DNA from 2 places in the Variovorax sp. LjRoot84 genome. Region 2 is predicted to be linked to the other one. Evidence: riboswitches for the same ligand, from Rfam matches in the RefSeq annotation. Region 2 holds a riboswitch; the other holds the start of a gene.
The links. Region 2 has a riboswitch for S-adenosylhomocysteine ahead of metH (methionine synthase). Riboswitches for the same ligand answer to the same signal wherever they lie in the genome.
Positions count from the first base shown of each region.

Region 1: linked by a shared signal. The riboswitch ahead of ahcY (adenosylhomocysteinase) and the one ahead of metH (methionine synthase) in region 2 are both predicted to bind S-adenosylhomocysteine.

Region 1 covers NZ_CAXUTE020000001.1:951,119-958,033, reverse strand. The annotation lists gene ACSQ9I_RS04790 (TlyA family RNA methyltransferase) at 1-205, opposite strand, end outside; gene ahcY (adenosylhomocysteinase) at 215-1,642, opposite strand; S-adenosyl-L-homocysteine riboswitch at 1,707-1,774, opposite strand; gene ACSQ9I_RS04780 (hypothetical protein) at 1,875-2,492, shown strand; gene ACSQ9I_RS04775 (peptide chain release factor 3) at 2,562-4,190, shown strand; gene ACSQ9I_RS04770 (HAD-IIB family hydrolase) at 4,190-4,978, shown strand; gene trxC (thioredoxin TrxC) at 4,985-5,422, opposite strand; gene ACSQ9I_RS04760 (tripartite tricarboxylate transporter substrate binding protein) at 5,430-6,386, opposite strand; gene ACSQ9I_RS04755 (histone deacetylase family protein) at 6,491-6,915, opposite strand, start outside.
Region 2 covers NZ_CAXUTE020000001.1:281,021-287,935, reverse strand. The annotation lists gene ACSQ9I_RS01480 (glycosyltransferase family 2 protein) at 1-626, opposite strand, end outside; gene ACSQ9I_RS01475 (ArnT family glycosyltransferase) at 610-2,397, opposite strand; gene metH (methionine synthase) at 2,397-5,156, opposite strand; S-adenosyl-L-homocysteine riboswitch at 5,178-5,257, opposite strand; gene ACSQ9I_RS01465 (PACE efflux transporter) at 5,268-5,705, opposite strand; gene ACSQ9I_RS01460 (LysR family transcriptional regulator) at 5,806-6,696, shown strand; gene ACSQ9I_RS01455 (SH3 domain-containing protein) at 6,701-6,915, opposite strand, start outside.

The sequences.
Region 1 (6,915 bases), 670 kb from region 2:
GCTTGAGCCCGCCGCGCGAGACGTAGCGCGCCTCGGCCGCATCGACGAGCTCGAGTTCGGCCGTCTCCGGCACCTCGTCGCGGTTCTTGCCGACCACGCGCCAGGTCGTGCCGTCGCGCCAGCGCAGGCCGCCCGCGATCAGCCGCACGGCCTGCGAGCGCGAGGCGGCCAGGCCGCGTTCGACGAGCAACTGATCGGCGCGCACGCGCTCCGCTCAATAGCGGTAGGTGTCCGGCTTGTAAGGGCCGTTCTTGTCCACGCCGATGTAGGCGGCCTGTTCGTCGGTCAGCTCGGTCAGCATCGCGCCGACCTTCTTCAGGTGCAGGCGCGCCACCTTCTCGTCGAGGTGCTTGGGCAGCACGTAGACCTTGCCGGCCTGGTAGGCATCGGGCTTGGTGAAGAGCTCGATCTGGGCGATGGTCTGGTTGGCGAAGGACGAGGACATCACGAAGCTCGGATGGCCCGTGCCGCAGCCCAGGTTCACGAGGCGGCCCTTGGCCAGCAGAATGATCTTCTTGCCGTCCGGGAAGGTGATGTGGTCGACCTGCGGCTTGATCTCTTCCCACTCGTACTTCTCGAGCGAGGCGACGGCGATCTCGTTGTCGAAGTGGCCGATGTTGCAGACGATCGCCTGGTCCTTCATCGCGGCCATGTGCTCGTGGCGGATCACGTCGCGGTTGCCGGTGGTGGTCACGAAGATGTCGGCCTTGTCGGCGGCGTACTCCATGGTGACGACCTTGTAGCCTTCCATCGCGGCCTGCAGCGCGTTGATCGGGTCGATCTCGGTCACCCACACCTGAGCGCTCAGCGCGCGCAGGGCCTGGGCCGAGCCCTTGCCCACGTCGCCGTAACCGGCCACGCAGGCGACCTTGCCGGCGATCATCACGTCGGTGGCGCGCTTGATGCCGTCCACCAGCGATTCGCGGCAGCCGTAGAGGTTGTCGAACTTGCTCTTGGTCACCGAGTCGTTCACGTTGATGGCGCGGAACAGCAGCGTGCCCTTGGCGCTCATCTCGTTCAGGCGGTGCACGCCGGTGGTGGTCTCTTCGGTTACGCCGATGATCTCGGCCGACTTGCGCGTGTACCAGGTCGCGTCGACGGCCAGCTTGGCCTTGATCGCCGCGTAGAGGATGCGCTCCTCGTCGCTGGTCGGGTTGGCCAGCACGCTCTGGTCCTTTTCGGCCTTCTGGCCCAGGTGCATCAAGAGCGTGGCGTCGCCGCCGTCGTCAAGAATCATGTTCGGGCCTTCGCCGGCCGAGCCCTTGGGACCGAAGTCGAAGATGCGGTGGGTGTAGTCCCAGTAATCTTCGAGCGACTCGCCCTTGATCGCGAACACCGGCGTGTTGGTGGCCGCGATGGCGGCGGCGGCATGGTCTTGCGTCGAGAAGATGTTGCACGAGGCCCAGCGCACGGTGGCGCCCAGCGCCTGCAGGGTTTCGATCAGCACTGCGGTCTGGATCGTCATGTGCAGTGAGCCGGTGATGCGTGCGCCCTTCAGGGGCTGGCTCTTGGCGAATTCTTCGCGGATGGCCATCAGGCCGGGCATTTCGGTTTCCGCGATGCGGATTTCCTTGCGGCCCCAGGCGGCAAGGGAGATATCGGCGATGGCCTGGTCGGCGGTGGACTTGAGAACGGCGCTCATGTGGACTCCAAAACAAGTTTGAATGATGCCGCTGTGTTCGGGGGACGAGACTCACCGCGAGAACAGCGGGTGAGCGTGGTTGCGAAGGGGTCCGAGCCTCACGCCTGGCGGCGCTGCAACGCTCCTCGGAAGCGGCATTTTAGCGCGTGCCGCTTTTCCGTCGCCAGCGGCGATTTGCGGATCGGCCTAGACTGCAACGCCCCCCAACCGCCGCCCTCGCGGCCCCATCATCATGTTCAAAGTCAAGCTCTTTGCCGCATCGTTCGTGATTGCCTTGTCCGCCGCGGCGGCGGCGCAGGAAACCGTGCGCGTGCGCGGCGTCATCGCGCGTGCCGATGCGAATTCGCTGACCGTGAAGGACCGCAGCGGCGAAACCGTCACGATGGTGCGCCCTGCCGACATGAACGTCTCCGAAGTCATTCCGCTCACGCTGGCCGACATCAAGCCGGGCAGCTTCGTCGGCGCCGGCGCCGTGCCGCAACCCGACGGCACGCAGCGCGCCGTGGAAGTGCTTGTGTTTCCGGAGGCCGCGCGCGGGACCGGCGAAGGCTTTCGCCCCTGGGACCTGATGCCCCAGAGCACGATGACCAACGCCACCGTGGCGCAGCTCGAAGCGGCGCCGTCCTCAGCGCCGGGCGGCCACAAGCTGCTGCTCAAGTACAAGGACGGCGAGCAGACCGTCATCGTGCCGCGCGGCACGCCGGTCGTGACCTTCAAGCCGGGCAATACGGACCAGGCGGCCCTGGTGGTGCCGGGCGCCAAGGTGGTGATCACCGCGCAGGTGAAGGAAGGCAAGCCCACCGCGCTGCGCATGCTGGTCGGGCGCAATGGCTTCACGCCGCCGATGTGACGGCTCGTTAAAATTGCGGGCTTTGCCGCCAGCAGCCCGCGCCCGTGAGCGCGCTCCGCGTTCACCCCCATGACCTTCGCCTCCGAAACCCGCCGCCGCCGCACCTTCGCGATCATTTCCCACCCCGACGCCGGCAAGACCACGCTGACCGAGAAGCTGCTGCTGTTCTCCGGCGCGATCCAGATCGCCGGTTCGGTGAAGGCGCGCAAGGCCTCGCGCCACGCCACCTCCGACTGGATGGAGATCGAGAAGCAGCGCGGCATCTCGGTGGCCAGCTCGGTGATGCAGATGCTCTACCGCGAGCACGTGATCAACCTGCTCGATACGCCGGGCCACAAGGACTTCTCCGAAGACACCTACCGCGTGCTGACCGCGGTCGACTCGGCCCTGATGGTGATCGACGCGGCCAACGGCGTCGAAGCGCAGACGCGCCGCCTGATCGAGGTCTGCCGCCAGCGCGACACGCCCATCATCACCTTCGTCAACAAGATGGACCGCGAGGTGCGCGAGCCGCTGGAGCTGCTCGACGAGATCGAGCGCGAACTCGGCATGCCCTGCGTGCCGATGACCTGGCCGGTGGGCCAGGGCAAGAGCTTCGGCGGCATCGTGAACCTGCGCACGCAGGCGATGACGGTGTTCGAGTCGGGCAGCGAACGGCTGCCGCAGGACTTCGAAGCCATGCCGCTGGCCGAGCGCGAAGCGCTGCAGAAGCGCTTCGGTCACGAGTTCGACACCGCCATGGAGAGCATGGAGCTCGCCACCGGCGCCTCGCCCACCTGGGACCGCGTGGCCTTCCTCGCCGGCAAGCAGACGCCGGTGTTCTTCGGCTCCGGCGTCAACAACTTCGGCGTGATGGAAGTGCTCGACGCGCTGGTCGACCTCGCGCCGCCGCCGCAGCCGCGCACCAGCACCACGCTGGTCAACCGGCAGCCGGTGGTCAAGGAGATCCAGCCAGAAGACAAGGACTTCGCCGGCGTCGTTTTCAAGGTGCAGGCCAACATGGACGCCAATCACCGCGACCGCATCGCCTTTGTGCGCATGGCCTCGGGCAAGTACACGCCGGGCATGAAGCTCAAGGTGCAGCGCACCGCGAAGGAGCTGCGCCCCACCAGCGTCGTGACCTTCATGAGCCAGCGCCGCGAGGCGGTGGAAGAGGCCTATGCGGGCGACATCGTCGGCTTCACCACCCACGGGGGTGTGCAGTTGGGCGACACCATCACCGACGGCGCCTCGCTGCAGTTCACCGGCCTGCCCTTCTTCGCGCCCGAGCTCTTCATGACCGTGATTCTCAAGAACCCGCTGCGCACCAAGCAGCTGCAGCAGGGCCTGGCCCAGCTCGGCGAGGAAGGCGCGATCCAGGTGTTCCGGCCCGAGGTCGGCGGGCCGATGCTGCTGGGCGCCGTGGGGCAGCTGCAGTTCGAAGTGGTGCAGCATCGCCTGAAGACCGAATACGACGCCGACGTGCGGCTGGAAGGCTGCCAATACACCGGCGCGCGCTGGATCACGGCCGACACGCCGGCCGAGCTGCGAGCCTTCACCGACGCCTACCCGGCGCGCATGGCACTCGACGCAGCGAACACGCTGGCTTACCTCTGCACCTCACCCTACGACGTGCGGCTGGCGCAGGAGCGCTTCCCGAAGATCCATTTCCATCCGCTGCGCGAGCATGCGGGGCTTGCACTTCAAACGGCCGGTTGATGCTCCCACTGAGCGCATGGCCCACTGAAGATCGCCAGCAAATCGCAGGCGTCCTTACCGACATCGACGACACGCTGACCACCGAGGGCGCCATCACGTCCGATGCGCTGCAGGCGCTGCACGACCTGAAGGCGGCTGGCCTGCCGGTGATCGCGATCACCGGCCGTTCCGTGGGCTGGAGCGAGCCCTTCGCGCCGGTCTGGCCGGTCGATGCGATCGTTGCAGAGAACGGCGCGGTGGCGCTCGCGGCTTCACCGTCGGGTGCGCTCGACAAACGCTACCGCCAGGATGCCGCGACGCGCAGCGCCAACTTCGCACGCATGCAGCAGGCCCTGGCGCGCGTCGAGCGCGAAGTGTCGGGCGCCAGGCGCGCCACCGACTCGCCGGGCCGCGAGACCGACATCGCAATCGACCACAGCGAATTCGCGCACCTGGGCGAAGCGCAGATCGCGCAGGCGGTGCAGATCATGCGCGCCGAAGGCATGAACGCGACGGTGAGCTCGATCCACATCAACGGCTGGTTCGGCGACCACAACAAGTGGGTCGGCGCCTGCTGGATCGTGCGCGAGCTCTTCGGCCGCGACCTGGGCGCCGAGCTCGATCGCTGGGTCTACGTGGGCGACTCGACCAACGACGTGCTGATGTTCGAGCGCTTCCCGCACAGCGTGGGCGTGGCCAACATCCGCCGCTTCGAGCCGCAGCTGACGACGCTGCCGCGCTACATCAGCGCCGGCGAGCGCGGCGCCGGTTTCGCGCAAGTGGCGGCCGCGCTGCTCGACAGCCGCTGAAGCGGCCTAGCGAAGCTGCGCCTGCGCCCAGCGGACGATGTCGGCGCTACCCATCGCGCCCGCCTGCCGCGCAATCTCGCGCCCGCCGCTGAACAGCGCCAAGGTGGGAATGCTGCGGATGCCGAAGCGCGCGCCCAGCGCCGGCACAGCTTCGGTGTCGACCTTGGCCAGGCGGAACTGCGGCTCGAGCCGGGCGGCGGCCTGCTCGAAGGCGGGTGCCATCTGGATGCAGGGGCCGCACCACGGCGCCCAGAAATCGACCAGCATCGGGATCTCGTTGCGGCCGAGATGGCGGTCGAAGGCGGCTTCGTCCAACGCCGTGGAGTGGCCGACGAACAGCGGCCGGTGGCATTTGCCGCAGTCGGGCGCGCTCCCCAGCTGCGCACTGCGCACGCGGTTGGTCGTGTGGCAATGCGGGCAGACGACGTGCAGCGATTCGGTCACGGGGCGCTCACTGCGGCTTGGCGAGCCCCAGCTTCTCGATCAGTGCCTTCTCGCGCGTGAAGGTGGTCTGGGCGAACTTCGTGTAGTCGGCCGAGCTCATGTAGATGGGCAGCATGTCGTAGCGGCCCAGCGATGCGACGTAGCTGGGCTCTTCCATCGCCTGCTTGAAGGCGTCGTGCAGCTTCTTCACCACCTCGGGCGGCGTACTCTTGGGCGCGCCGATGCCGAAGGGCGAGTTCTGCACGATGTCCAGGCCCAGCTCCTTCAGCGTCGGCGCATCGGGGAACTTGGCCAGTCGCTTTTCGCCCCAGGTGTTGAGCACACGCAGCTTGCCTGCCTCCACCTGCGGCGCGAAGCCGGTACTGTCGGCCGCAGCCATCAGCTGGCCGCTGAGCACGGCGAGCATCAGGTCGGCGCTGCCCTTGTAGGGCACGTGCTGCAGCTCGATGCCGGCCTTCTGCGCGATCAGCTCGGTCGTGAGGTGGGGGCTGGTCAGGTTGCCGGTCGAGCCATAGGTCAGCCTGCCGGGATTGGCCTTGGCATAGGCGACGAAGTCCTTCCATGTCTTGAACGGACTGTCGGCCGGCACGACGATGCCGAAGGCGTAGCCGGTGACGTTGATGACGTAGCTGATGTCCTTGACCGGGTCCCAGTTGATCTTGGTCGTGTAGGGCAGGCGGAACACGCCGAGCGGGATCTGGGCGATGGTGTAGCCGTCGGCAGGCGCGGTCTGCAGCGCCTGCGCGGGCAGCGTGCCGCCGGCGCCGGGCTTGTTCTCGACCACGACCTGCTGGCCGATGATCTTCGAGGCGTTCTCGGCCAGCTGCCGCATCGTGATGTCGGTCGGGCCGCCCGCGGGGAAGGCAATCACCAGCTTGATGGGCCTGCTCGGGAAGGCCTGCGCATGGGCGGCGGTGGCCGCGAAGCCGAGCAGGGCGAGGCACAAGAGAGAACGACGAAACATGAGACGGGCTCCGGATTGCAGGGGCAGCCATTTGGCAGCGCGCGCCTCGCGAGGGCAATCGGGTTTCACCCCGGGGCGCGTCGCGCAGGCGTCAGCGCCGCCGTTCAGCCGGCGCGCTGCATGAAGCCGTCGAGCACATTGACCGCGTTGGTACCGACCTCGGCGACCGCATAGCCGCCCTCGAACACGAACACGGTCGGCAGGCCGGCGTGCGCCAAGTCTTCGCCGATGCGCAGGTAGTCGGGCGTGGCGAGCTTGAAGCCGGCGATCGGATCGCCCTCGAAGGTATCGAGCCCGAGCGACACGACCAGCGCGCCCGCCCGGAAGTCCACGATGCCGCGCAGCGCGCTCTGCAGCGCCTCGCGCCAGCGCGCGAAGCCGGTGCCGCGCGCAAGCGGCAGGTTGCGGTTGAAACCCAGCCCCGCGCCCACGCCCTCTTCGTCGGCATAGCCCAGGTAGTAGGGGTACTCGGTGTGCGGGTCGCCGTGGATGCTGGTGAACTGCACGTCGGCGCGCTCGTAGAAGATGG
Region 2 (6,915 bases):
AGTTCGGCGAAGGGCATGCGCAATTCCAGCGCATGGACCGTGAGCTCGGTCTCGATCTCGAAGCCCTCCGAGACGGCCGGGAAGGACTTGGCGTAGCGCCGCGAGAACACGCGCAGGCCCGAGAGCATGTCGGTGAGATGGCCGCCGAAGAGCCCCGCCACCGCGCCGGTCAGAAGGCGGTTGCCGAAGCGGTGCCCCGTTCGGTAGGTGTGGGCGTCGTGGCCGTCGTCGACGCGCGAGCCGACCACCATGTCGAGGTTGCCTTCGACCAGCGTGTCGACCAGGCGGCGCAGCTCGCCGAGGTCGTAGGTTGCATCGCCGTCGACCATCACGTAGATGTCGGCCTCGACGTCGGCGAACATGCGTCGCGCCACATTGCCCTTGCCGCGCAGCGCCACGTGCGTCACGCGCGCACCGGCGGCGCGGGCGACGGCCGCGGTGTCGTCGGTCGAGGCGTTGTCGAACACATGGACTTCGGCCTCGGGCAGGGCCACGCGGAACTCGTCCACCACCTGCGCGATGGCCAGTGCCTCGTTGAAGCACGGGATCACGGCGGCTATACGCAGTGCGGGCAGTGCGGGCAGTGCGGGCAGCGGGGCTGGACGCGGATCAGGGTGCTCGGTCATTCTTGTATTGCAGGATGCGATAGGCCTTGGCGCCGTCTTTCTCGTACATCAGGGCGAAATGATCGTCGAATCCAGGCTTGGTCGTGATCTGCGGCACCATCGTGTAGGGCATGACGATGGCCTCGAAGCCCAGTGCCGCGAGCTTGCGCGCCATCTCGGCCGGGGGAAGAGGAAGAAAGTCCGTGTAGCGCCACGGTCCCAGCGCGTCGCCCCAGATCGGGTTGGGCCCGTAGTAGATCGCCTCGCTCAGCGCGATCTGGTAGACGCGGCCGATGGCGTGCTCGCGCAGGTAGTTCATGACGGCATAGCCGGGCACGTTGGCCCGCAGGAAGGCCTCCCGCGTCTCGGGCGTCGGCGACACCTTGGTGAGCGCGCGCGCGGTATGCCGGACCGACACCGCCGCGAGCGCTGCCAGAAAGACAACGACGAAGAGACTGCCCGCGCGCGCCGGCCAGCCCACGCGGCCGGCTGCCGGCAGCAGCCAGCGCAGCCCCGCCACGATCCAGCCGAGCAGCACCTGCCAGCCCAGCACCGCAATCAGCGCGATCAGCGGGAACGAAGCCGTCAAGTAGCGCGGGTAGCGCGAGGTCAGCGCCCACACGAGCACCGAGTAGGCGCAGAAGATGATCGCGGCGTGCACGGCCGGCGAGCGCCGCCAGGCCTTGCTGAGAGGCGCGAGCACCACGGGCCAGATCAGGAGGCTGGGAAAGGCGGCATGGATGCGCACGTCGTCGAGCTGGTTCTTGTAGTCGGCCAGGTTCCAGTTGCTGAAGCCGAACAGCTTCGCGCCGATGGGATTGAAGGGATCGCCCGTCATCACGGCATTGCGCGCGTACCAGTAGATGCAGGGAACGAGAAAGCACAGCAGCGCGACGGCCCAGACGCCCGGGCGCCGTTCGCGGTGGATCACGAACGAGGCCACCAGCGGCAGGAAGGTCAGCGCCTGGTACTTGGAGCCCGCCGCGAGGCCGAGGAAGAAAGCCGCCAGCGCCAGCCAGCGCGGGCCCTGCTCCGGTGGCGATTCGCGCCACCACCACAGGGCCGTGCAGGCCGCCAGCACGAACAGCGCGACGCCCGTGTCGATCAAGGCGTTCGAATAGTCGCCCATGCCGAGCCAGATGGCGGCGCCCGCGCAGCCCAGCACGCGGTTCAGGTGCAGCACGCCCAGGCGGTAGACCATCCACACCGACAGCCAGCCGGCCAGCGCGTTCAGGAAATGCGCCAACACGTCGTCGCCGACCAAGAGCGCGGCGGCATAGAGCAGGTTGTAGTTGTACGGAAACCAGGGATAGCGCAGCCACTCATGGATGCCGAGAGAGCCGCTTTGCGCCACCTCGCGCGCATACGGCAGGTGGTACATCAACTCGTCGAAGGCGGCCGGCGGCGCCAGCGGCGCCAGCAGCGTCGGCAGCGCGACCAGCGCCAGCGCGACCAGGCCCGCCTTGTCGACCCATGACAGGGGCAGCCCCGGGTCGAAGGCGCGCACCTCCCGCCTCCATGCCGGAAACTGCACGCACGCCGCCGCAAAGCCGATCGCGGCCAGCAGCAGCACGCCGGCGGTGTCGAACGCGCCCGCGATGCCGAGCAGCTGGAACGCGCAGATGAAGACCCCGACGCCGAGCGCGGTGGCCATCGCGGTCTCGAGCCAGACGTCGTGGCGCACCGGCGAACCCATGCGCGACTGCACCACCCGCCCGAAGCCCCAGCAGCCGGCAACGAAGATCGCCAGCGCCGCATAGTGCGCGGCAGCAAACATCAGTTTCTGAAGCATCAGAGATTGGGGGCCAGCAGCCGCTCGAGATCCGCTTCGCTCTGCTTGCGTCGCGCTGCCTGATCCTGCAACTGGTCGTGCCCGATCTTGCCGACGTTGAAGTAGGTCGCCTCAGGATGGCTCAGGTAGAAGCCGCTGACACTGGCGGCGGGCATCATGGCGAGGCTCTCCGTCAGGGTCATCCCAATGTCCGCGCAGTTCAGGAGGTCGAACATCGGCCGCTTCACGCTGTGGTCGGGGCAGGCCGGATAGCCCGGCGCGGGGCGGATGCCGCGGTACTTCTCGCCGATCATGTCCTCGTTGCTCAAGCCCTCGTCGGGCGTATAGCCCCAGAGATCGGTGCGCACGCGGTGATGCAGCGCTTCGGCGAAGGCCTCGGCCAGCCGGTCGGCCAGCGCCTTGAGCATGATGGCCGAGTAGTCGTCGAGGTCGTCGACGAAGTACTTCTCCTTCTTCTCGACGCCGAGCCCGGCGGTGACGGCGAACATGCCGACGTAGTCCTTCAGGCCGCTCTCGCGCGGCGCGACGAAGTCGGCCAGGCAGCGGCTCGGGCGCATGACGCCTTCGATGGCCTGCTTCTCGGTCTGCTGGCGCAACCCGTACCAGGTGAGCGCGGCTTCGGTGCGCGATTCGTCGGTGTAGAGCACGATGTCGTCGTCGTTCTCGGTGTTGGCGGGCCAGAAGCCGATCACGCCGCTGGCGCTGAGCCAGCGCCCTTCGATCAGCCGCTTGAGCATGCGCTGGCCGTCGGCATACACGCGCACGGCCTCGGTGCCGACCACCTCGTCCTTCAGGATCGCCGGGAACGGGCCCGCGAGGTCCCAGGTCTGGAAGAACGGCCCCCAGTCGATGTACTTCGCGAGCTCGGTCAGGTCGAAGTTCTTGAACACGCGCCGGCCGATGAACTTCGGCACCGGCGGCAGGTAATTCGACCAGGCTATCGGCGTCTTGTTGGCGCGCGCCTTCGCCAGCGGCCACAGCGGCGTCTGCTTCTTGTTGGCGTGCTGGTGGCGGACCTTGTCGTAGTCGGCGTTGATCTCGTCGATGTAGGCCGCCGCCTGGTCGGACAGCAGCGACTGCGCCACGCTCACGCTGCGCGAGGCATCCGGCACGTAGACCACCGGCCCTTCGTAGTGCGGCGCGATCTTCACCGCCGTGTGCACGCGGCTGGTGGTGGCGCCGCCGATCAGCAGCGGGATCTTCTTGATGCGGAAATGCTCGTCCTTCTGCATCTCGCCGGCGACGTATTGCATCTCCTCGAGGCTGGGCGTGATCAGGCCCGACAGGCCCACGATGTCCGCGCCCTCGACCTTGGCGCGCGCCAGGATCTCGTGGCACGGGACCATCACGCCCATGTTCACCACCTCGAAGTTGTTGCACTGGAGCACGACGGTCACGATGTTCTTGCCGATGTCGTGCACGTCGCCCTTGACGGTGGCGATGATGATCTTGCCCTTGGTGCGCACGTCGCGGCCCGCGGCTTCGTCCTGGCGCTTCTCTTCCTCGATGTAGGGAATGAGGTGGGCCACGGCCGACTTCATCACGCGCGCCGACTTCACCACCTGCGGCAGGAACATCTTGCCCTGGCCGAACAGGTCGCCGACGATGTTCATGCCGTCCATCAGCGGGCCTTCGATCACGTGCAGCGGCCGGCCGCCCTTGGCCAGGATCTGCTGGTAGGCCTCTTCGGTGTCCTCGACGATGAAGTCGGTGATGCCGTGCACCATCGCATGCGAGAGCCGCTGGTTCACGTGCACCGGGTGCTCGGGCGTGCCGCGCCACTCGAGCTTCTTGCTCTCGTCCTTGGCGCCGCTCTTGGCGGTTTCGGCCACTTCGACCAGGCGCTCGCCGGCGTCGGGGCGGCGGTTCAGCACCACGTCTTCCACGCGCTCGCGCAGCTCGGGTTCGAGGTCGTCGTAGACGCCCACCATGCCGGCGTTGACGATGCCCATGTCCATGCCCGCCTTGATCGCGTGGTAGAGGAACACGGTGTGGATCGCTTCGCGCACCGGGTCGTTGCCGCGGAAGCTGAAGCTCACGTTCGAGACGCCGCCCGACACCTTGGCGCCCGGCAGGTTTTCCTTGATCCAGCGCGTGGCGTTGATGAAGTCGACCGCGTAGTTGTTGTGCTCCTCGATGCCGGTGGCGATCGCGAAGATGTTGGGGTCGAAGATGATGTCCTCGGGCGGGAAGCCGATCTCGTCGACCAGGATGCGGTAGGCGCGCTCGCAGATCTCGATCTTGCGTTCGTAGGTGTCGGCCTGGCCCTGCTCGTCGAAGGCCATCACGACCGCGGCCGCGCCGTAGCGGCGCAGCAGCGTCGCGTGGTGCTTGAACTGGGCCTCGCCCTCCTTCATGCTGATCGAGTTGACGATGCCCTTGCCCTGGATGCAGCGCAGGCCGGCTTCGATGACCTCCCACTTGGAGCTGTCGATCATGATCGGCACGCGCGCGATGTCGGGCTCGCTGGCGATCAGGTTCAGGAAGCGCACCATTGCGGCCTTGCTGTCGAGCATGGCCTCGTCCATGTTGATGTCGATCACCTGCGCGCCGTTCTCGACCTGCTGGCGCGCGACCGCCAGCGCTTCCTCGAACTGGCCGTTGAGGATCATGCGGGCGAAAGCCTTGGAGCCGGTGACGTTGGTGCGCTCGCCGATGTTGACGAAGAGCGTGCCTTGGCCGATCTGCACCGGCTCGAGGCCGGACAGCTTCATCGGAGGAACCGGGAGAACAGGGACGGAAGACGGATCGGAGGACATGGGCTCACCTGCGGAACGTGGGTCAGGCGAGCGTCGTTGCAAGCCCAAGCCTGACGCGGACGCTTCGGATGGAAGGTACCGCGCTGCAACGCTCCTTGGGAGCCGCGGATTTTACGCCGGCTGGGCCACGCCGGCGGCCGATGCGGGCAGGCCGAACAGCAGGTCGAAGGCCCAGTTGAAGACGAAGGTGTAGACCAGGAAGAACACCACCAGGCCCAGGTCCATCACCAGCGCCTGCCACAGGCTCACCTCCATCCACCAGGCGAAGACCGGCACCAGGAAGGCGACCAGGCCGCCCTCGAAGCCGATCGCGTGGGCGACGCGGCGGCGCAAGCTGCGGCCGCGCACGGCCTGGCGCGACTCCCAGCGCTCGAACAGGGTGTTGAAGGCGAGGTTCCAGAGGATCGCGATGACCGAGGCGATGACGGCCAGCACGCCCGAGTGGCCCATGCCCTGCCCCGACATCAGCGCCAGTCCGGCGCTGGCCGCGACGATGGCGAGACCTTCGTAGAGCGTGATGTAGACGACGCGGCGCTTGAGCCCTTGCATGAAATCTTCCTGTTTGGATTGGCGGTTTGGCCCCTACTTTATGTGCGCTCATCTGATATAAAAAGTCATCTTCTTTCAGAATTATTGAAAGGCCGTTGCCATGAGTTTTTCCAGCGACAACGTGCACGTGTTTCTGGCCGTGCTCGACCACGGCTCCTTCTCGGCCGCCGCGCGGGCGCTCGGCCGCGTGCCCTCGGCGGTGAGCATGGCGATCGCGAACCTCGAGGCCGAGCTGGACCTGCCGCTCTTCGACCGCGGCGGCCGCGAGCCCCAGCCGACGGCCGCGGCGCGTTCGCTGGAGCCGCAGGCGCGGCTGCTCGCCGCGCAGCTCAAGCAGCTGCAGGTGCAGGCGCTGGCGCTGACGCAGGGCCTGGAGAACCGGCTCACGCTCGCGATCGCGCCCGAGCTGCTGGCCGCGCCGTGGAGCGCGCCGCTGGCCGCGCTGGCGCGGGAATACCCGCTGCTGGAAGTCGAGGTGCTGGCGGCGCCGCAAGCCGATGCGCTGGCGCTGCTGCACAGCGGCCGCGCGCAGTTGGCGCTGGTCTTCGAGCGGCCCAGCCTCGACGGCCGCGAGGGCTTTCAGGAAGTGGCCAGCGACACCATGGTGGCCGTGATGGCGCCCGACCATCCGGTGCTGGCCGCGGCCGGCGGCCGGCTGCGCGAGGAGCACCTGACGACCACGCGCCAGATCGTGGTGGCCGGGCGCGATCTCGCGACCAGCGACCCGCGCTTCGTCTTTGCGCGCCATGTCTGGCGCACCGACAACGCCTTGGCCGCGCTGAGCCTGATCACGGCCGGCCTGGGCTGGGGCTGGCTGCCGCGCAATTTCGCGCGGCCGCACGTGGCGGCCGGCGCGCTGGTGGAGATTCCGTTCGAGAACCTGTCGAACGGGCTCGACCTGTGGGTCGACGTGGTGTGGTCGCGCGAGCGCCCGCTGGGCCTGGGCGCGCAGCGCTTCGTCGCGCTGATCGCGCGCAAGAAAAAGCCCTAGAGCGCTACAGGCCGCCGCCTGGCCTGCTGTCCCCCGGCGTCGTGCCGGGCGGCGCGCGGTTGATCCGGTCCAGTTGCCTTTGCCGCGCCTCGGCGCCGGGCAGGGCAGCCGGCGGACGAACGCCCGGCTGGCCCGGATTCATGGCCGGCGGACGTCCCGGATGCACGTCCGGTGGACGACCCGGATGCACGTCCGGTGGACGACCCGGATGCACGTCCG